2 regions of the Nonomuraea sp. NPDC049129 genome follow, and region 1 is predicted to be linked to the other one. Evidence: riboswitches for the same ligand, from Rfam matches in the RefSeq annotation. Region 1 holds a riboswitch; the other holds the start of a gene.
What was found. Region 1 has a riboswitch for cyclic di-AMP ahead of AB0B64_RS16755 (hypothetical protein). Riboswitches for the same ligand answer to the same signal wherever they lie in the genome.
Positions count from the first base shown of each region.

Region 2: it holds a riboswitch for cyclic di-AMP, as region 1 does, so the genes downstream of both, AB0B64_RS46055 (CHAP domain-containing protein) here and AB0B64_RS16755 (hypothetical protein) in region 1, are expected to answer to the same signal.

Region 1 is NZ_JBEZDU010000005.1:178,697-189,097, forward strand. It holds gene AB0B64_RS16720 (DUF4032 domain-containing protein) at 1-317, shown strand, start outside; gene AB0B64_RS16725 (NAD(P)H-binding protein) at 347-949, opposite strand; gene AB0B64_RS16730 (roadblock/LC7 domain-containing protein) at 1,184-1,561, shown strand; gene AB0B64_RS16735 (hypothetical protein) at 1,565-2,446, shown strand; gene AB0B64_RS16740 (roadblock/LC7 domain-containing protein) at 2,476-2,850, shown strand; gene AB0B64_RS16745 (hypothetical protein) at 2,869-3,240, shown strand; gene AB0B64_RS16750 (alpha/beta hydrolase) at 3,356-4,201, opposite strand; gene AB0B64_RS16755 (hypothetical protein) at 4,327-5,085, opposite strand; cyclic di-AMP (ydaO/yuaA leader) riboswitch at 5,266-5,400, opposite strand; gene AB0B64_RS16760 (DUF5302 domain-containing protein) at 5,566-5,766, opposite strand; gene AB0B64_RS16765 (MDR family MFS transporter) at 5,814-7,262, opposite strand; gene AB0B64_RS16770 (PadR family transcriptional regulator) at 7,319-7,855, shown strand; gene AB0B64_RS16775 (aldo/keto reductase) at 7,873-8,730, opposite strand; gene AB0B64_RS16780 (CDGSH iron-sulfur domain-containing protein) at 8,773-9,429, opposite strand; gene AB0B64_RS16785 (MarR family winged helix-turn-helix transcriptional regulator) at 9,524-9,952, opposite strand; gene AB0B64_RS16790 (glucose 1-dehydrogenase) at 10,020-10,401, shown strand, end outside.
Region 2 is NZ_JBEZDU010000022.1:119,041-129,441, forward strand. It holds gene AB0B64_RS46025 (hypothetical protein) at 1-715, opposite strand, end outside; gene AB0B64_RS46030 (hypothetical protein) at 717-1,214, opposite strand; gene AB0B64_RS46035 (CHAT domain-containing tetratricopeptide repeat protein) at 1,236-4,052, opposite strand; gene AB0B64_RS46040 (hypothetical protein) at 4,176-6,245, shown strand; gene AB0B64_RS46045 (sigma-70 family RNA polymerase sigma factor) at 6,300-7,595, opposite strand; gene AB0B64_RS46050 (YciI family protein) at 7,697-8,044, opposite strand; cyclic di-AMP (ydaO/yuaA leader) riboswitch at 8,351-8,492, shown strand; gene AB0B64_RS46055 (CHAP domain-containing protein) at 8,679-9,176, shown strand; gene AB0B64_RS46060 (LysE family translocator) at 9,258-9,887, shown strand; gene AB0B64_RS46065 (metallophosphoesterase) at 10,081-10,401, opposite strand, start outside.

The sequences.
Region 1 (10,401 bases):
GGCACGAGGACGAGGCGATCGTGGCGCACCGGTGGCTGGCCGAGGTGTTCCAGCCGACGGTCGAGGGCATTCCGGCCCGGCTGCGCGGGAAGCTGGAGCCCGCGCAGCTGTTCCACGAGGTGCTGGACCACCGGTGGTACCTGTCGGAGGCGGCCGGGGCCGACGTGGGCATCGCGGCCGCCGTGAAGTCGTACGTGGACAAGGTGCTCGTCCACAAGCCCGACGAGAAGGCCCTCCTGCCCGAGGAGCCGGGCGGCCTCATGGAGGAGGCGGACGACCTGCTTGAGGAGTCGGACCTTGAGGAGTCGGACCTTTAGGAGTCGGACCTTAAGGAGTCGGACGGAGTTCAGTAGGCGACCGTGATGCGCCGGCGCGGGTGCTCGCCCTTCTCCACCTCGTCGGCGATCGCGATCGCGTAGTCCTCGGCGGAGATGCGGCTGTTGCCCTCGGCGTCCGTGAGAAGCTGGTCACCGCCGACACGGAAGTGTCCGGTGCGCTCTCCGGGCGCGATCTCCGCGGCCGGGGAGACGTAGGTCCAGTCGAGGTCGTCGACCTCGCGGTAGAGGCCGAGAGCGCTCCGCTGGGCCAGCGCTTCCTTCTTGTACATGTCCGGGAAGCCGGGCGTGTCGACCAGGTCGACACCGGGCGCCACCTCCAGGCCGCCGGCGCCGCCGACGACGACGAGCCGCCCGACCCCGGCGGCGCGGACGCCGTCGATGAGGGCGCGATGGGCGTCGAGGAACGGCCCCTCGGGCTCGCTCCCGTCGCGGGGCGGAGCGATCGCGCAGATCACGGCGTCATGGCCGCGGCCCAGCGTGGCGGCGTCGCGCACATCTCCCTTGACCGGTCCCGACCTGCTGACACCGGTCACCTCGTGGCCGCGGGCCGCCAGCTCGGCGGCGATGCGCTGACCGACCATACCGGTCGCGCCAAAGAGAAGAATCTTCATATTCTCCAGAGTATCCATTGGATACTGGCGAGCTGGGCCGAGAATAATGTGAGCAATACTCTTAAATGTCGCAAGCAATACCCCTAATCAGGAAATCTCCGTCGCGGTTAGGTTTTTCTCCACCTTGGCCGTAGACATCTTTAACCTCATACATATCTCGCTTTATCCGATCACCCGGCCGTCATCCGCCGCTCCTACGCTGTCCCAGTCCTCATGACGGCGTGGGAGGGTCACGTGCTGGGACTGGATGACTGCCTGACCGAGGTCATGGCGATACCAGGGGCGTTGGACGCGATGCTGGTGGACCAGACGAGCGGCATGGCCGTGGCCATCAGCGGACCGCCGCAGGGCGTGGACGCCGAGAGCTCCGCCGCCGCCCTGACCGAGACACTGCGCGCGACCATGGACGGCCTGGCCCGCTCCTGCCCCGGCGAAACTGTCCGGATCGACGACATGCTGGTCACTACCGACAAAGGCCATCATTTACTGAGATTCCTCGAAACGGTATTCGAGGGGCCGCTCGTCATTTACCTGCGCCTCGACCTGGAACGGTCGAATCTCGCCCTGGCGCGATACCGCCTGCTGAACATCTCCCGCCAATTGCTCACCTGAGCCATGGCACCGCTGGACACGCTTCTGACCGGTCTAGCCCGTGAACGGGCCACGGGCGCCCTCCGCGTGGGCCGGGCCGGGACGATCTTCCTCAGCGAGGGCCGGGTCACGTACATGGAGTGCGCCCAGACCCCCGGCGTCGAGCGGCTGCTGGCGGCGCGCGGGCGGCTGCCGGAGACGGCGCTGCGCAGGCTGCAGGCCGACGGGGGCTGCGCGCGCCTGCTGGAGGAGGGGCCCGTCACGCTGGGCGAGCTGCAGTACTGCGTGCTCGGGGCCGTCCTGGACGCCGCGTTCTTCCTGCTGCCGGCCGGCGGGTCGCGGCCGAAATTCCGGCCGGGCGAGCAGCACTGGCTGGGCGGGCAGTGGTTCTTCGACGTGGCGGGCCTGCTGCGGGAGTGCGCGCGCCGCCGCGCCTATCTCGCGCAGATCTGGCCGTCCGCGCAGCTGGACACGGCTCCGGTACGGCCGGCGCAGTGGCTGCCGGGCAGCGGGGTGACTCTGGACTCGGTCCAGTGGGAGGTCCTCACCGGGGCCGGGGCCGAGGCGACACCGCTCGACCTGGCCAAGCGGATCGGCAGGTCCGGCTATTCGGTGCTGCTGGCCGTACGGAGGATGGCGGCGGCCGGGCTGCTGGCACCGCCCGTGGAGCCGACCACCACCACGCGCGCCCCGGAAGAGAGCGCGACGAAGACCGGTGAGCACAGGGCGAAGACCGCCGGAGACGGGCAGGGGGCGCTGCCGCAGCGGGGGCGCGTGGCCGCCGGCCAACGGCCGCCGCACGATCCCCGCACCCCGGGCCTGCCGCTCGGCCCGCCGGTCACGGCGGACCCCACGGACCTGGCCCTGCTGATGCGCCTGAAGAAGGCGCTGGAGGAGCTGACATGAGGTTCCCCCGCCCGCAAAGGAGGCCACCGGTGGAGCTGCGTGAAGAGGTGCTCAGGGAGATGGTTCTCCTGCGCGAGCGCACTCCGGACATCAGCGGGAGCGTCGCCTGCACGGTTGACGGCATGAGCATCGCCTGCGACAACGCCGACGACAGTGGCGAGCAGGTCGCCGCGCTGTCCGCGGCGCTGCTCGCGCTGAGCAGGCGAATGACGATCATGACCGGCCAGGGCGTACTGGAGGAGACGCTCATCTCCGGCACCGCCGGCTTCGCCGCCTTCTACGCGGCGGGCCCCACCATCGTCCTCGCAGTCCTGGCTGAGCCCGGCACCAATCTCGGGCTGCTCCGGCTGGAGGGGCGCAAGACGGCGGCCAGCGTGGCCGCCATCTCAGCACGGATTCACTGAGCTTGAACGGAGGAAGGCATGGCCAGCATGGACGTCTCTCTCAAGGAGATGATGACGATCGACGGCTCGCTCGGCGCGGTGATCGTCGATCACGGCAGCGGCATGGCGCTGGGGGCGCTCGGCGGCTCCAAGGACCTGGATCTCCAGGTCGCCGCGGCGGGGAACACGGAGGTGGTCAAGGCCAAGCTGCGCACGATGGACTCGCTGGGGCTCAAGGACTCCATCGAGGACATCCTGATCACGCTCGGCGGCCAGTACCACATCATCCGGCCGATCACCGGCCGCGGCGGCAAGGGGCTCTTCCTCTATCTCGCCCTGGACCGGGCGCGGGCCAACCTGGCCCTGGCCCGGCACCAGCTCCGCGGGATCGAGGAGAAGCTGGAGGTCTGAGAGATCCGGTGGCTCGCGTCCGGGCGCGGCGGACACGAGCCACCGACCTCCACCGATCCCTGAACAGCCTGGTCCCTGAACAGCCTGATCCCTGACCGGCCTGATTCCTGGTGCGTCAGCTCGTGGTGAGCTTGGTGATGGCGCCGACGATGTCCGGCCAGAGCGGCCGGGGCAGGTCGTGGCCCATGCCGGGGAACGTCAGCAGCGTGGCGCCTGGAATCGCCGCCGCCGTGGCGTGGCCGGCGGCGACCGGGACGAGCCGGTCGGCCTCGCCGTGGATGACCAGGGCGGGGATCCCCAGCGTGCCGAGCTGCTCCGTGCGGTCGCCGGAGGCCATGATCGCGGCCAGCTGCCGGGTCGTGCCCGGCGGGTCGAAGCACCGGTCGTACGCCTGGCCGGACAGCCGGAGGATGCGTTCCCGGTCCATGTCGAAGCCGGGCGAGCCGATCACCGCCCAGGTCCTCAAGGACTGGGCGAGCACGGCGTCCCGATCAGTCGGGGGCGCGGCGAGCAGCACCGCGCTGGCCTCCGGCGTGGGCGGGGCCACGTCCGGGCCGGGCGTCGACATGATCGAGGTAAGGGTCAGGACCCGCTCGGGGTGCCGGATGGCGAGCGTCTGGGCGATCATGCCGCCCATCGAGGCGCCCACGACGTGGGCGGCGGGCCAGCCGAGGACGTCCATCAGCCCGGCCGCGTCGTCGGCCATGTCATCCAGCAGATACGAAGAGGACGTCCCCAGTGTGGGAACGCCCTCGTCGTGCAGGTGTGTGGAGAGTCCGGAGTCACGGTTGTCGAATCTGACAACGTGATGGCCCTGCTCCGCCAGGAGCTCGCAGAGCTCGTCGTCCCAGTGGATGAGCTGGGCGCCGAGCCCCATGATGAGGAGCAGGGGACGTCCGCCGGGTGAGCCGAAGGTCTCGTACGCGATCTCGATGCCGTTCGCGGCTGCAAGCGTGGTCACGAGGTCAGAATGACATTCTGTTTCCCGCGACGCAAAGACCGCCGGCTCCGAAACCGACGACCATCAAGGCCGTCGGCTCCGGACCTGACGGCCGTCAGCAAAACCGTCTTCGGACCTGACGGTTGTCAGCGCCGGACGAGCTTGCGGATCCGGTCGCGGCCGACCGTCACGCCACCGCCGAACATCGCCAGCGCGACCGCCGCGGCGGCGCCACCGATGGCGTTCGATTCGACGACCTTCTTGTCAGCGACCTTCTCCTCAGCCTTGTCGGCCTTCTTGGCGGCCACCGGCACGGCCTTGGCGGGAGCGGGCTTGACCGCGGCGGGCTTGTCGCCCTCGGCCACGATCTTCGGGGGCTTGGCGGGGTTGCGGTCCACGACGGCGTACGCACCGGTCGAGAAGGGCTGCGGGTAGTTCTTCTTGCCCGGACCGCTACCCCACTTGGTGATGACGTAGTCGATCTTGATGTGGCCCGCGCCACCGTTGCCGTCCACGCCCAGCGTGCTGGAGTTGAAGCGGCCACCGGTCAGGGCGGCGAAAGTCTTGGCGTCGAGGTCGAGCATGACGCCGCTGGAGGACGGCACGCCCGGACCGCGGTCGCCGACGAAGAAGGGCATCTTCTTGCCCTTGTAGACGACGTAACCCTCGGTCATGAGCGGCCAGCTCGGGCTGGCGGCGAGCCCCTTCTGCATGGGCTTGCCGCTGGCCGGCAGCCCGGTGTCCCCGGCGCGGCCGGAGGAGTCGTCCCAGAAGTAGGACGCGGTGGTCTTGCCCTTGAGCAGGACCTTCTTGTCGTTGCCGGTGTCGGCGTGTGCGGCGGTGCCTGCGCTGATGGAGATCGCGCCTACGAGGGCGGCGGTGAGCATAGCAGAGCGAACAGACATGAAGCAGTGAAGTCCTTTATACGGGAAAAGGGGATCGCGCTCGTGAAAGGTGGGCGTAGCCGGGCAAGACGCCAAACGGTCGCTACGCGGAGCGTGGAAGAGCGGGGGGAAGGCGCCGGTCAGTCTGCGGACGACAACACGCGGGCTGGCGGCACGACGCGGGGGTTACGCATGCGGTAGGTGTCCTCTCCATCTCGCCTACCGGGTTAGCTGACGGGTTCGGACGTGGAGATGCCCTACCGACCGAGGTCGGATTCACCCCTAAGGAACGTTGGTTCCCCGGTTCCCGCGAGCGGGATTCGGCGCCTGCCGGTTGGTACTCCCCTGTTGAAGCCCCAAAGTCACCGGCTGGTAACTCCATGAACTATAGGTACCGAACCGGACAAAGGCAAACATAAGCCCATGAAACGGGCGAAGATCTACCTAGAGGGTCAAGAAAAAAGGGGGGTACGGCATGCCGTACCCCCAGAAAAGCTCAGGTCAACCGCCGCTCTTCCGCCTGAAAGAACGCTTGCTGGCGGCGGGCCCGTGAGCGCCGTGAATCTTGGAAGGGTCGTTGCCCCTGCCACCCGCGCTCGAGTCAGCATGCTGGTTACGCTTGCGCTCCAGCGCCTCGCGGAACTTGCGCTTCATCTCGTCCTCGGGAGTTTCGTCGACTTCCGGCTCCGGTGTTTCCGCCATGAGGACCTCCTGGTGTTGGGGACAAGGACAGCTTCGCATGACGGCGCTCAGGACGCGAAACTGGCCTCGACCTTGGGCTGTGGGGTTTCCCGGTCGATCCGCACACCGGGCATGGCGATCAGGGCGACCAGCGCCACGAGGGCGCCCGCGACCCCCAGCGAGGGGATGACCAGGGCCGCGGCCGAGGCGTGCGCGGCGGCCAGTCCGTGCAGCGGCGCCTCGGTGGCGATGACGGAGGTGTAGGCGGTGCCGGCCAGGGCCAGGGCGACCGAGCCGCCGATCTGGCGGAAGAACGTCAGGTTGGCCGAGGCCGTACCCATGTACTGGGGCGGCACCGAGTTCGACACGGCCACGGTCAGGCCGGAGAGCATCGGGCCCATGCCGAGGCCGATCAGCGCCATCCACCCGACGAGCACCCAGGGCGGCGTGTCCAGCGTCAGACCGGCGCACAACAGCGTGCCCACGACCAGCAGGAACGGCGCCGCCACCAGCCACGGCTTGTAGACGCGCGTCCGGCTGATCAGCGCGCCCACGACCATGCTGCCCACCACCATGGCCAGGGTCAGCGGGTAGATCCGCAGCCCCGACTCGGTGGCGCTGGCGCCGAGCGCCTCCTGGAAGTAGCGCGGCAGGAACACCACGCCGGCGAACATGCAGAAGGCGGTGAAGAAGGAGGTCACGTTGACCAGCGTGTACGTACGGTTCCGAAACAGGTGCAGGGGCATGATGGGCGCCTCGGCCCGCATCTCCACCACCACGAACACCACGAGCGACACCAGAGCCAGCGCGATCGGCCCGATCACCGGCACGCTGGTCCAGGTGTGGCCGTCGAGCCCCTTCTCGGTCAGGCCGATGAGCAGCGAGCTAATGCCAACTGTGAAGACCCCGATTCCCAGGTAGTCGGGCCGCCCGCCGCCATGTCCCGGCCGGCGCGGCAGGCGCAGCACGATGATCGCGATCAGCACCAGGCCGATCGGCACGTTCACATAAAAGGCCCAGCGCCAGCTCGCGTGGTCGGTGAAGAGCCCGCCCAGGAACGGCCCGGCGAGGTAGCTGAGCGCCATCACTCCGCCCATCGCGCCCTGCACCCGGGCTCCGCCCTTCTCCGGCGGGAACAGTTCGAGCACCAGGGCGATCGACAGCGGCAGCAGCGCGCCCGCGCCCAAGCCCTGCAACGCGCGGAACAGGATGAGCTGCGTCATGTCCTGCGCCACCCCGCATAGCGCCGACCCCAGGAGGAACACGGACATGCCGATCAGCAGCAGCGGCTTCCTGCCGTGCTGGTCCGACAGCCTTCCATAGAGGGGCACGGTCACGGTCGAGGTCAGCAGGTAGGCCGTGACGACCCAGGTGTAGAGATCGACGCCGCCCAGTTCCGTGATGATCCGCGGCAGGGCCGTACCGACGATCGTCTGGTCGAGCATTCCTAAGAACATGCCGCCGAGCACGGCGACCAGCAGGAGGCCATCGCCTCTGCGCTTCGTGTCAGTATTCACGTGTGGAGAGTGACATGTAAGGATTGACATGTCAACCCTTTGCTATGCTTGCCGACATGTCCCTACGGATCGCGCTGCTCGGGCTCCTCGACGCCAAGGGGCCGGCCAGCGGCTACGACCTGGCGAAATCCTTCGAGCGGTCGCTCAATCACGTCTGGCAGGCCGGGCACACGCAGATCTACCCGGAGCTGGTGAAGATGGCCGCCGACGGGCTGGTGGCGGTCGAGTCGGAGGGGGCGCGCGGACGGAAGATGTACGCGATCACGCCCGAGGGCGCGGAGCAGGTGCGCTCCTGGCTGGTCGAGCACGAACCGGTCGGTGCGATACGCAGCGAGGTGGCCCTCCAGGCGTTCCTGCTTCCGCTGCTCGACAGGGAGTCGGCCATCGCGGTGGTCGAGCGCATCAGGGCGGGGTTCCAGCAGCGGCTGGCCGTCCTGGAGTGCAAACCCGAGGACGGATCGAGGCTCGGCCGGTACGCGCTCAACCTCGGCCTCACACAGGGCCGTTCGGCGCTCGCCTGGGCCGATGAGACCCTGGCCGAGCTGCGCGGGCTGGAGCCGGCCGACCAGCCGGCCCCAGCCCACTTGCTATAGATCTAAGAAGCGTCCAGCTAAGAAAGCAGGGACAGCTCCTCGGCGGTGAGGACGAGGTCGGCCGCGGCGGCCGAGTCGATGATGCTCTCCGGCCTGCTGGCCCCCGGGATGGGGATCACCACCGGGCTGCGCGCCAGCTCCCAGGCCAGGCAGACCTGCTGCGGCGACACGCCCCGCGCCGCCGCCACCGTGCCGAACGCCGTGTGCTTGCCGCCGAGCTCGGACGCCGAGCTGATGCCGCCCAGCGGCGACCACGGCAGGAACGCCACCCCGAGCTCCGCGCACACGTCGATCTCCGGCTCGCTGGTCCGGAACTTCGGCGAGTACTCGTTCTGCACACTGGCCAGCCGCCCGCCCAGGATCTCGTGGGCGAGCCTGATCTGCTCCGGATTGGCGTTGGAGATGCCCGCCATCCGGATCTTCCCCGCGTCGAGCAGGTCGCGCAGGCCGCCGAGCGTCTCCTCGTACGGCACGGCGGGGTCGGGCCGGTGATGCTGATAGAGCCCGATCGCCTCCACCCCCAGCGCCTTCAAGGAGCGCTCGCACGCCTCGGCCAGGTAGTCCGGCCGGCCATTGACCTGCCACCCGCCACCCTCTATGCGAGTGTGGCCGCCCTTGGTGGCCACGAGCACGTCGCCGGTGTCGCCGCTCCAGCTCGCCAGGGCCTTGGCCACGATCCGCTCGTTGTGACCCACCTGGTCGGCCGACGGTGTGTAGGCGTCGGCGGTGTCGATGAGGGTGACTCCCGCGTCGAGCGCCGCGTGGATGGTCTTGATCGACTGGGCTTCGTCGGGCATGTGCCCCGCTACGGACATGGGCATGGCGCCGAGCCCGATGGCGCCGACATGGGCCTGGCCAATAGATCGTGTGTTCATGAACCCATCCTCCTCATGCCGCGGAGTCAGGTCGAACCGGGGTCAGGCGCCGGCAAAGCGGATGGTCACGTGCGAGCCATCGCAGAACGGCTTGTTCCTCGAGCTTCCGCACCTGCAGAGCGTGACCCGGTTGCGTACCTCGTAGTCCTGGCCGTCGGCCGAGGTGACCGGAATGCCGCCGCGTACCCAGATCGGCCCGCCCACGCCCGCCACCTCGTCCTCGACGATGCCGATGGACGGCGGCAACTCGGGCTCGATCGGCGCGCGAGACGCCCAGGCGGTGAGCCGGCCCGACGGGCAGTGCGCGGCCTGTCGCGCGGCGGTCTCGCCCTGTCCGGGGATCTTGAGGAGCTTCCATACCTGCCCGTCCGCATCGCAGAAGCGGGCGAAGGCACAGAACGCGGGCGCGTCGGTGAGCGCCAGCTCGGGCCCGGCCTGCTCCTCCGCCTGCCCCAGGTATGACCGCTGCGAGGCGGTCTCCGTGCCGTCGAACCGGACCCGCTCGTGGCTGCCGTCGCAGTAGGGCTTGTTCTGCGAACGGCCGCAGCGGCAGAGCTCGTACGACTCCGCGACCGGATATTCCTCGCCCTGGACCCACTTCGTCGACTGGCCCATCGCGTCGCCGCCGATGACCTGCCTGGCCATGGGGACCGATCCGGTCACCACGTAGGGACCGTCAGGCGTCACCTCGATGCGCATACGTCTCCACCTCCCGCGGGCGGGGGGCCGTGGACCATGCTTCCCGGCAGGCATCGGCCGAAACCCGCAGGCCGAGGCCGGTCTGGCCGCCTGTCTAGTCGCGGATGTTCTGCGCCAGCTGGGCGAGAATCTCCTCGAACGAGGCGGTCTGCTCCTCGCTGAGGCCCACGCGCAGGCGGGTGTCGAAGGCCATCGCCACCTCACGCAGCCGGTGGAACAACCGCTCCCCCTCCTCGGTCAGCTCGACCACGTGGACGCGCCGGTTGGCGGGGTCCCGGCGGCGGGTCAGCAGGCCGCCGCTCTCCATCGCGTTGAGGTGGTGGGTCAGCGTCGCCCCCTGGATGCCCACCGCCTCGGCGAGCTCGCGCTGGTTGCCCAGTTGCCGGGACTTGATCGAGATGAGGATCTGCCAGACCGGGGCCGACCCGCCGACGGAGGCGAGCGCGTCGTCGAAGGCCCGGCTCACGGTCCTGGCGGTGTTGGTGAGCAGCAGGCCGATCGGTGGCCGGAAGGGTGGCATCATGCCGCCAAGTTTAGCAGTGACATCTAATCGTTTGACATCTAATGCTTCGATATCTATCGTCAAGGGCATGCAGCCAAACCCTTCCCTCAATGGCAAGGTCGCGGTCGTGGCGGGGGCCAGCCGCGGCATCGGTGCCGTCACCGCTCGCGCCCTGGCCCAGGCCGGCGCCGCCGTGGTGCTCGGCGCCCGCGACACGCAGGCGGTCGAACAGGTCGCCGCGGACATCCGCTTCGACGGCGGGCAAGCGCTGGCCGTATCCCTTGACGTCGGTGACGCGGCGTCGAGCGAGCGGCTGGTCCAGCGGGCGCTGGAAACCTTCGGCCGGCTGGACGCGGCCTTCAACAACGCCACCGACGGGCCGATGCCCGCGCCGCTGGCCGACATCGATCCCGACGAGTTCGACCGGGGCATTCGCACGAACGTGCGCGGCACCTTCCTCGGCATGAAGT
Region 2 (10,401 bases), on a different contig from region 1:
CGTCGAACGCCGAACGGAACAACTCCCCGTACGGCTCAGCGGCACACACCGCCCCCCGATACCCCCACCACGCGACCACCAGCCCGCCCCAGCAGCACCCCAGCGCCCAGTGCCACGGCAGCAGCACCGCCCCGAGCGCCCCGCCCGCCAGCGAGAACGCCAGCCCCAGCCCGCTCACCGTGACCATGAGGTCGAGATCCCCCGCAGCCGCCGCGAACGTCTGCCGGAAGGTGTCCGGCAGCGTCGCGTACAGGCGCGGCCACGCCGTCACCCCGTCGATGCCGTACCTGTCGCGGCTGTGGTCCTCGGCCTCCCGCAGGATGTTGCCCAGCGCGGTCGGCATCAGCCGGGACTCGTCCACCGGATACAGGGAGCCCCGCTGGTCATCGGATGCCATGAAACGCAGCCGGCACCGCTCGGCCAGCCGTTCTCCGTACGGCAGGCCGTCCCAGTAACCCTCATAGACCCGGATCAGCCCGACCCGCCGCACGGCGACGAGCTGGCTGATCAGCAGCGCGCCCGCGAGGACCAGCCCCGACATGACGACCTGCACCTCCGCGCCGAGCCCCGACCACCAGCGGGCCGCTGTGGCCCAGCCCACGCCCGCGACGGCGACCGCCGCCAGGGCGCTCAGGAAGGCCAGCACCGGCAGGAACGTCGTGGTGAGCAACCGGCGGTCGACCACCCCCGACGCCGCTTCGACGAGTCCGCCCATGTCAGGCGCTCCAGTAGGGGACGAAGTCGTGATCCCCGTGCTGGCAGGTGTAGGCGGCCGCCTGACTGAAGCGGCGGAAGGTGTTCGTCGCGCCGCAGGTCTTGCACTGGATGCGGCTGGGGCCCGGCGCGGCCCGCCTGCCGTAAGGCTGCGCGTCGCCGAGCTGCCGTCCGGAGACGAGGCGGGAGGCGGTGTCGCGAACGATCTCCCCTTTGATCGCCTCAGCGCTGAGCACGCCCACGACGTCCTTCCCCCGTACGATCACCAGGCCTGGGCTGCCGGACACCAACGCGTGCAGCAGGTCGGCCGAGTCGAGCACGTCGCCGAACGGAGTGTCCGCCTCGACGACGCAGGCCGGTCCCCGCTTGCCCGCGCCGGTGAGCCCGGCAGGCTCACCGTCCAGCCCGAGCAGGACCGTGAACCCCGGCCCGTTGTCCGCCACCTCCGCGACGGTGAAGTCATTGGTCATCAACTCCTCGACCGCCCGTTGCCGCTCCACACCTTCCCCCTCCTGCCGTGATCAGAGCCAGTCGCCGATCAGCGTGAACGGCGCCCAGTGGTACGGATCGGCGAACGCGGGCACGCCGAGGTCCGGTGCCGCCCCCGCGTCCGTGCCCGTGTCCATGACGAGCGTGGCCTGCAGCATGCCCACCTCCGCGCCCTGCCGCTGCTCCTCGTTCAGGTCGGGGCCGGCGACGAGGTCGCGGAACAGACTGGCCGCCGCGGAGTAGTCGCCCGCCGCCAGGCGCAGCCGCGCCTCCTCCAGCCGGACGGCGGCCAGCGCCCTGGGGTCGCCCGCCAGGCGCAGGCAGGCGCCACGCGCGTAGTCAAGGACGTCGGCGATCGTCCTGTCGCGCAGCCACAGCTGCGCCCTGCGCAGGGCCTCGGCCTTGGGCGAGCCGGCCCGCAACGCCGCGTAGAACTTGCCGAACAGCATGCTGGTCGACAGCTCGTCCACGCGCCACAGGGCGACCAGTGCCGAGGGCGCGCCCGCGTACAGCAGCGCCCTGGTCAGGCCGATCAGCTCGTCTCCTGGGCGGCTCTGGCTCATGCCGGTCTCGCAGGCCGCCAGCGTCACGAGGTCCACGTCGAGCCGGAGCCCGAGGATGTCCGCCGCGGTCAGTCTGCCGCCCGCGAGCTCGATCCCGGACCGCATCGGGTCCTCTCGGTCGAATACGCCGTGAGTCGCGAAGTGGACGATGTCCGGCGCCTGCCCGGGTTCGGCGAACCGGGCCAGCAGGCTCTCGCGGGAGGCATCGCCCGCCGCCAGCACTTCCTGGCCGCCGAGCGTCTGCGACACGGCCAGCGCCTGCTCCCTGGCGAAGGCCAGCGGATGCTCTTCGGGCGGCGCGGCGACGATGAGCGCGCTCGCGCGGCGGGCCTTCCGCTTGGCCTGGCAGTAGCGCAGTACGGAGGCCGACGGCACGAACACGACCGGGTTGCGCTCGATCAGCGGGACGCCCTCGACGAGCACGGCCTGCAGGGGCAGCAGGTGAAGGGAGTCGTGCGGCACCAGGTAGACCACGTCCCCCGGCTCGGCCCACTCGGCCACCGGCGCGAGCAGCCGCACCAGTCGCTCGTCCGCGAGGTGCGCGCCGAGGCCGGCCCTGTCGCGGGCCAGGGTGTCCCCGGCGGCCCCGGCCAGCTCGCGAAGCTCGGCTCGGGTCACGTCCACGGTGACGACCTGCGGCTCCGGCGCGTCGGCCGTCACGCCGAAGACGTACGTCTCGTGGTCGGTCACGTGGTACTCGGCCAGCACCAGACGAGCCATGGCCTCGGTCCCCTCTGGCCCGTCCTGTGAAGGGCTCGGAGTCAGCAGGGCGGTGATGCCGTTCCAGCCGAGGCGTTCTCCCCGGCGCATCGACACATACTCGGGAGTCAGCTCGGCGAGCTGGTTTTCCAGCCGGTGCAGGCGCGACAAGTTCTGCCTGTAGGCCGTCAGCAGCGCCGCGTCCGCCGATCCACCGGACCGCAGGCCCGCCTCCTGCGTACTCAGGAGGCGGCGGGTCTCGGCCTCCTCGGCGAGGATCGTCGCCGGTGCGCCGGGTGGTGCGGCCAGGGCGGTCCAGGCCAGCCTGCGTACGAGCTCCTGACCGCGCGCGGCGTCCGCCCATTCGAGTGCGCCCGCCCTGTCGCCCAGGTGGAGCGAGAGCCGCACCAGCATGCCGGGGGCGTCGAGACGGGACTCGCTGAAGTAGGTGACGGCGTCCGCCTCGTCGAGCAGCGCCCCCCTGGCGTCCCCCATCGCCTCCGCCGCGGCCACGTAGGCCACGCGCGCCTGCGCGTAGTCCTCCTCCAGCATGCTGATCTCCGCCAGCAGGACGCGCGTCTGGTAGACGGTGTGCGGGTCGGCGAGCGTCTCGGCCTCCCGCAGTGCCTCCTGCAGGTGGTGGCGCGCGAGAGGGAGGTCGTCCTGGTCGCGCGCCAGCACTCCCAGGTCGCAGAGGGTGGCCACGACCGCGCGCCGGTAGCCCGCCCCGCGTTGGATGTCCAGCGCCCGTTCATGCACACGGCGGGCCTCGTCGTACTGGCGGGCGAGCTGGAACAGCGACGCTATGGCACCGAGGTCGTCGGATACGCCCAGTTCGGCGCCGATCTCCAAATTGATCGTCAGGGAGGTGGTGAAGCATTCCATGGCCTCGCGGTGCCGCCCGCCCGTGTCCAGCAAACGGCCCACGTTGTGCGTGGCGGCCGCCTCGCCTTCTCTGTCTCCCGCCGCGCGGTAGGCCTCGGCCGCCTGTCTGGCCAGCCGTTCCGCCGGTGCCGGTTCATTGAGCAGCTCGTGGACGAGGCCCAGAGTGAGCAGCGTGTGCCCGAGCAGCGCCGGGTCGGTGCAGTCGCGGGCCGCGGGCTCGATGCCGGCGAGGAGCCCGCGCGCCTCGGTGAGGCGCCCCTGGTCCTTGACCGCGACGGCGAGGTTGACGGCGGCGCGTACGGTGCCCTCGCGTGAACCGGCCCGCCTGAACAGGTCCACGGCCTTCCGGTGGGACTCCTCAGCCGCGCGGAGTTGCCCGAGGTCGCGCTGCACCAGGCCGAGGGTGTCCAGGGTGCTCGCGTACTGCTCCGCCGCCCCGGGGTCATGGCCCAGCAGCTCACAGGCCTGGACCAGCGCCCGCAACGCCTCCTGGCCGCGCCCCGCCTTCAGCAACGCCAGCCCGAGCCACTGCCGCAGCGCGGACCTGACGAGCGGATCGGCGCGCCTGCCGTCGGCGAGCCTGCACGCCTGCCGGTATTCGCGGGCCGCGTCCTGCGGCCGCCCGCGCGCCAGGCGCCGCCGCGCACGGGCCAGGTTGGGCGTCCAGGGGTCGCCGGTCCGGACACGCAAACGCCTTGGCATGGCCCTCCGCGCTGGTTTTTCCGCCGCCACGCAGAAGTTATCCCCACCGGATCGCTCTGAGAAGGGCGAGATACGCATTCGTGATCGGGCGTGAACAGCGGCGTTCGCGGGGAAATCCCTCCAGTGGGTGACAAGCGGGCGTTACCTGATCATGGCCTGCTGATCCGGCCGCCGGGGCGGGCCGACCGGGTGTCAGCGTGGGCACGGCGGGTCGCCTGCGTGACGCCTGCCGCGCTCGGCGTGTGGGCGGCGGCCCGCACAGGCGGGGGCGCCGCCTGGCTGCCCCTGCTGGCCGGGCTGCTGGTCAGCGGGCACGTGGCGGGCAGGATGACGGCCTGGCGCGGCCTGGTCCGCAAGCGGGCTCGGCTGCGGCGCTGGGGAGAGATCATCGTGCTCGCGGCCGGCACGCTGCTGGTCTTCTCCCCTGCCGGAGAGTGGCTGGCCTCGGCCTGGGCGACGACGGCCTGGGCCACGGCGTTCAACGGGGTGTTCCTGGTGGCCGCCGTGCTGCTGCTGCAGGTCGGGGTCGGCACCTTCCGTGCCGTGGCCAGGCCGCCGAAACCCTTGCGGGCCCCGCTGGCGCTCTGCTCGGTGCTGGCGACCGTGCTGCTGCGTTACGCGTGGACGCCGTTCCTGCTGGCGTACGTGGCGCACCCCGACCCCCGGCTGGCCGTGCCCGCGCTCGCCCTGTGCCTGGTGGAGACGGTCGAGACGCTCCACAGGATCGCTGTCGGCACTCCCCAGGCACAACACTCGGACGTACAGGTGATCACGGCCGTGAATCTCGGTGAGTGGCTCTACGACGGTTTCCTGACCCGCCGCCGCAGGCCCGACTACGCGTTGATCTCCGCGCTGCTGCTGGACGCGCGGCTCACCGTCGGCTCCGTGTCCGCCGAGGCGGCGCTGCGCCGTGTCGAGCTGGCCGAGCTCGCTTTGGACCTGGTCGACGAGGAGGTCGTGCCGCGGACCACCCGGCGGCTGGCACGGCACCAGGAGATCCAGCGCACCTGCTGTCTGTGGCTGCGGGCGGAGATCTACCAGTATCTCGGGCTGGAGGACGAGGTGCTGGCCACCTGGCGGGAGTGCGCCCGCCGCTTCTCCGCCCTGGCCCTGCCGCGGATGGCGGCCCAGGCCCGGCACACTGCCTGGAGCCGCCTGATCACCAGGCACGGTCTCGGCTCGGTGGACCTGGATCACGAGCTCCTCTCGCCGGATGACAGCCCGTACCTGCGTAGAAACGCGCTCTTGGGCCTGGCGGTGATCACGCAGCAGCGCGGCGACGAGGAGGGCGCACGCCGGCTGGAGGCGCGGGCCATGGCGATCCGCCGCAGCGGAATCCGGGAGCGGCTGGCCTGGGGACAGGAGCAGGCGCTCACGTTCAACACCCATCCCTTCGCGCTGCTGATGGGCGTGCGCGGGCACACGAACCTGGACAAGCAGCTGCGCTCGTGGCTGTCCCGGCGCACTCCCGCGCCCTTCCCCGCTTGGGGCAACCCCATCCGCGACCTCGCGCTGCGCGCCGACGATCTCGTGACTGAAGGCCGCCCCGCCGAGGCCGCCGCGCTCTTCACCGAAGCCGCGCTGCGCGCCCGCGCGGCCGGGCAGGTGACATGGGAGATGAACGCGCTGACGGGACTGTCCCAGCTCGCCAGGTCCGTGGGCGACATGGAGGTGGCCAGGGACAGCCTGCTTGAGGCGGTGCGCTCGGCGGAGGACGTGCGCGGGCGCGCCCTCAGCCCTGATCTGCGGATCAGCGCGGGCGGCTCGATCAGCGGCCTGTACGACCTGGGCGTGTGGCTGTTCGCCTCGGCCACGCCGCAGGCACTCGGGGACGGCGGCACCGCGGTCACCGCCTGGCAGTTCTCCGAGCTGGGCCGCTCCAGGGTCTTCCTCGAACTGCTCGGCGAGCGGCTGCCGCCGCCCGCCGAGGGCTCCGCCGCCGAGCGTGAGGCGTATGACACCTATGTCCGGCTCCGTGACCTGTCGGACCTCGAGAGCCCCGGCGCGGCCCAGGCCGTGCGGAAGGCCCACGACGAGTGGCACGCGGCGTGCGCCGAACTCGCCGCGCAGGGCGGCGCCGCAGGCGAGTACGCCGCCCTCCGGCTCGGGCGCCCGATCGAGTACGACGAGCTGCGCCGCCTGCTGGGCACGGTCGGCGAGGTCGTGCCCGCGGACACGAACACCGATAAGTGAAGGCGGCATCAGCCGCGGTCAGGGATGACCGCGCCGTCGTTGTCGCGGGCCTCGTCATCGCCCAACCGGCCGAGGTAGTACGCCGAGACGTAGGACAAGCGAGGTCCTGCCCGGATCATGATCAGTTAGACGCCCGGTGAGGAAGGCCCGCTCAACCTCGTTGTCGGTCAGCTCCAGCGCCTGCCGGTACGCGGTCGCCGCCTCGTCCGTACGGCCGAGGCGCCGGAGCAGGTCCGCCTTGATCGCCGGCAGGTACTGGTACCGGGAGAGCCGGCCATCCTGCTCCAGCGCCTCGACCAGGGCCAGTGCGGTCGCCGGTCCTTTGGCCATCGACACGGGCACGGTCCGATTCAGCGCGACCACCGGTGAGGGCCAGAGGGCCAGCAGTCTGTCGTAGAGTGCCACGATCTGTGCCCAGTCCGTCTGCTCGTACGACGGCGCCTCGGCGTACAGGGAGGCGATCGCCGCCTGCAGCAGGTAGCGCCCGGCGCGGCCACCGCGCAGGCCGGCCACGATCAGCTCGTGCGCCTCGGCCAGCGCGCCGCGGTCCCACCGGGAGCGGTCCTGCTCCTCAAGGCGCAGCAGCCGGCCGTCAGCGTCCGTCCGGGTCGCGCGCCGGGCGTCGGTGACCACGAGCAGTGCCAGCAGCCCTCGTACCTCTGGCTCATCGGGCATGAGCTCTCGCAGCGCGCGGGCCAGGTGCAGCGCGCGGTCGGCCAGGTCGGCGCGCACGAGCGCGGGGCCCGAGGGGGCCGTGTGCCCGGCGGTGAACAGCAGGTGGAGCACGCCGAGTACGGCTGCCAGCCGGTCCGGCAGCTCCGCCGGGCGCGGCACCCGGTAGGGGATGCGGGCGACGGAGATCTTCTTCTTCGCCCGGGTGATGCGGGCGGCCATCGTCTGCTCCGACACCAGCAGCGCCCGGGCGATGTCCGGGGTCGGCAGCCCGCACACCAGCCGCAGCGTGAGCGCGAGCTGCGCCTCCTGCGCGAGCGCGGGATGACAGCAGGTGAAGATGAGCCGCAGCCGTTCGTCGGGTACGGCATCCTCCAGTTCCACCGCGTCCGCCTCATCACGGTCCGCCGGCCTGCGCGGAGCGAGCTCGTCGGACTCCACCAGCAGTGGCAGCTTCGACCGGAAGGTCCGCTCGCGGCGGATCGCGTCCATCGCCCGGCGCTTGGCCGCGGTGGTGAGCCACGCCGCGGGGTTGGCGGGGATACCGTCGCGTTCCCAGGCCGACAGTGCCGCGGCGTACGCCTCCTGTACGCACTCCTCGGCCAGGTCCAGGTCCTGCGCGACGCGCACGGTCGCGGCGAGCACGAAAGCCCACTCGCGCCGATGCGCGTCAGCCACCGCCTGACCCGCGTCCGCCCGTCCCGCGTCCGCCCGTCCCGCCTCCGTTTGGCCCGCCTCCGTTTGGCTCGCGTCGGTTTGGCCCGCGTCCGCCGCGGCCGTCATCGGGCGGTGGGCGCGATGCCGCCCGCGACGGGGCGCACCTCGACGCCGCCACGGCCCCACTGGACGGCGGGGTTGCGACGCGCCAGGTCCAGGGCGGCGTCCAGGTCGGGGGCCTCGATGACGCAGACGCCGGCGATGACTTCCTTGGCGTCGATGAAGGGCCCGTCGGTGACCACGTCGCCGCGCAACGAGGTGGCGGTGTCGGCGGACCGCAGCGCGTAGGCCGCGATCATGGCGCCGGAGTCGACGAGGTCGTCGGCGTGCCGCTGGCTCGCCGCCTGCTGCTCGGGGGTGTAGTCGCCGGCTCCGGCGTTGTCGAAGATGAGGATCGCGTACTGGGGCATGAGGGTCTCCTTGGCCGTCTGTCCGGTCGGTACGCCTCTACGTCGGACGGGCGAGGCGAATTCGACAGACCGTACGCGAACCTTTTCCAGACGCGCCCTGGCGCGACTTCAACAAGACACCCCCGCTACTTGACGGATCGACGAGCCGGCCGGGCTGGGCATGGCGATTTCATGGCGATGGAATTACCCAGGTCAGGGGTGCGTTGTACCCATCTGTGCGCCTGGCCTAGACAGTGAGTATCCCTCTGGCCGCGCCGCCAAAGTCCGAGTACGGACGTCATACCCATCGCATGCATCACAGGCAATCACCTGTGACCGCTGAACCCGCCTGTGCGCGGGACCGGGGACCCATGTCTCGATCGGGGCTAATCGGCACGTCAACGTGCCGTAGGGCAGCTTCCACGCCCGAGCCCGTCAGCTAACCCGGTAAGCGGAATGGAAGCAAGGAGTAATCACCATTATCCGCACCCCCAAGATCAGCTATGCCAAGATCGCGCTCGGCGCGACCCTCACCGCCGCCGCCCTCGGCGCCCACACCGCGGCGAACGCCGCCACCGCCTCCACAGGGCACACCCCCACCGCGGCTCAGGCCGCCCCCGCCTCCGCGCAGGGCGGCAGGAACGGCGAGGCCCAGGTGAACGTCACCGCCCAGCAGGTCCTGAACCTGGCCAAGGCCCAGGTCGGCACGACCGAGGACGCCAACGGCGGCGGCACCAAGTTCCAGAAGTGGTACATGAACTCGGCCCGCGCCGCCGAGACCGTCCAGCGTGACGGCGGCAGCAGGCAGGACTACCTGAACGCCGCCTGGTGCTCGATGTTCGTCTCCTGGGTCGGCGAGGAGACCGGCGCCCGCTCCCAGGTCGGCTGGGACGCCTACACCGTCACCCACGCCAAGTGGTTCGCCGCCAACCACCGCTGGGGCACCGCGGCCAAGCCCGGCGCCGTGGTCTTCTACTCCTGGAGCGGCAGCAAGGACCTGAGCTCCATCAGCCACGTCGGCTTCGTGGTCAAGGACAACGGCGACGGCACGATCTCCACGATCGAGGGCAACACCGGCAACGGCAAGGTCGAGCAGCGTGTCCGTCCCACCTCCCAGGTCGTCGGCTACGGCTACCCGCACTACGCCGCCTGACAGCTGGCCTGGCGCCTCTGGCACCCCCCGAGCGGCGTCCCCGAAGCGGTGCGCCGACACTGGAGGTGGAAAGATCATCGCATGCCGATCGATCCGCACCTGCTCGCCGTTTTCACGGCGACCACCATCGTCGCTCTGATCACCCCCGGACCCGACATGCTGTTCGTCCTGGGATGCGGTCTGCGGGGTGGGCCCCGCGCCGGGCTGCTGGCCACGGCCGGCGTGATCACGGGTGACGCGTTGTACATCGCCGCGGCCGCCGCCGGGCTCGCCGTGCTGCTGACGACGTTCCCGGTCGTCTTCACGGTGCTACGGTTCGCCGGCGCCGCGTACCTGATCTACCTCGGCGTCCAGATGATCCGCAACCGCAAGAACGGCCAGGCCGACGATCCGGCCAGCCGCGGAATGTCCGGTCGGCGGGCCTTCCTCAACGGCGTGGTCTCCTCCATGGCCAATCCGCAGACGTTCACGTTCATGGTCGCCTTCCTGCCCCAGTTCATCGATCCCGCGGCGGGGCCGGTCTGGCTGCAGTTCGCCGTCCTCGGCGCCGTCCTGATCGTCCTGGAGTTCCTGGCCGACGCGACGGTCGGCGTGCTGGCCGGGCGGATCGGCGGCTGGCTGCGCGGCCGCCAGGCGGTGCGCCGCCGGATCGACGCCGCGACCGGGAGCGTGTTCATCGGTCTGGGCGTCACCCTCGCGGCCGAACGCTGACCGGCCGCGGCCCGGTCAGCGGAGGAACGCGGCTCGCCGCCTCGGTTTCCGACGGGCGACCCGTCTCGCCGGACGGGCTCGTCGGCGCGGTGTGGGGAGACGAGCCGCCGAATCGAGAAGTGCGGGTGCAGTGAGCGGCGGCTGCGCAAGCTCCCTGCGCGCCTGGTCGTCCATCTCCTGATCGCGCCGTGCTTCAGGAGTGGACTGCGATGAGTTCGGCGAGGTCCAACGCGTCCCCGCTGATACCGGCCAGCCAATCATCTTGTACGTACTCGAAGTCACCGGTTTCGGTGTCGAGCAGGCCGATGCTCCCAGCTGTCACCCGTTGTTCGGGGTTGATGGGCTCCGGCTCCCACTTGGTGGTCTTGGGCCGCACCAACTGGGCGAGCGCGTAGGAGGTCGTGCGGCCGTAGCGGCGGGGGCCGTTGGGGTGGTGGTAGTGGCCGCTGACGTGCAGGCGCGGCTGCAGGTGCTCGATGAGTGCGGTCAGCTTCGCCGAGCCCTGTACGTTCCC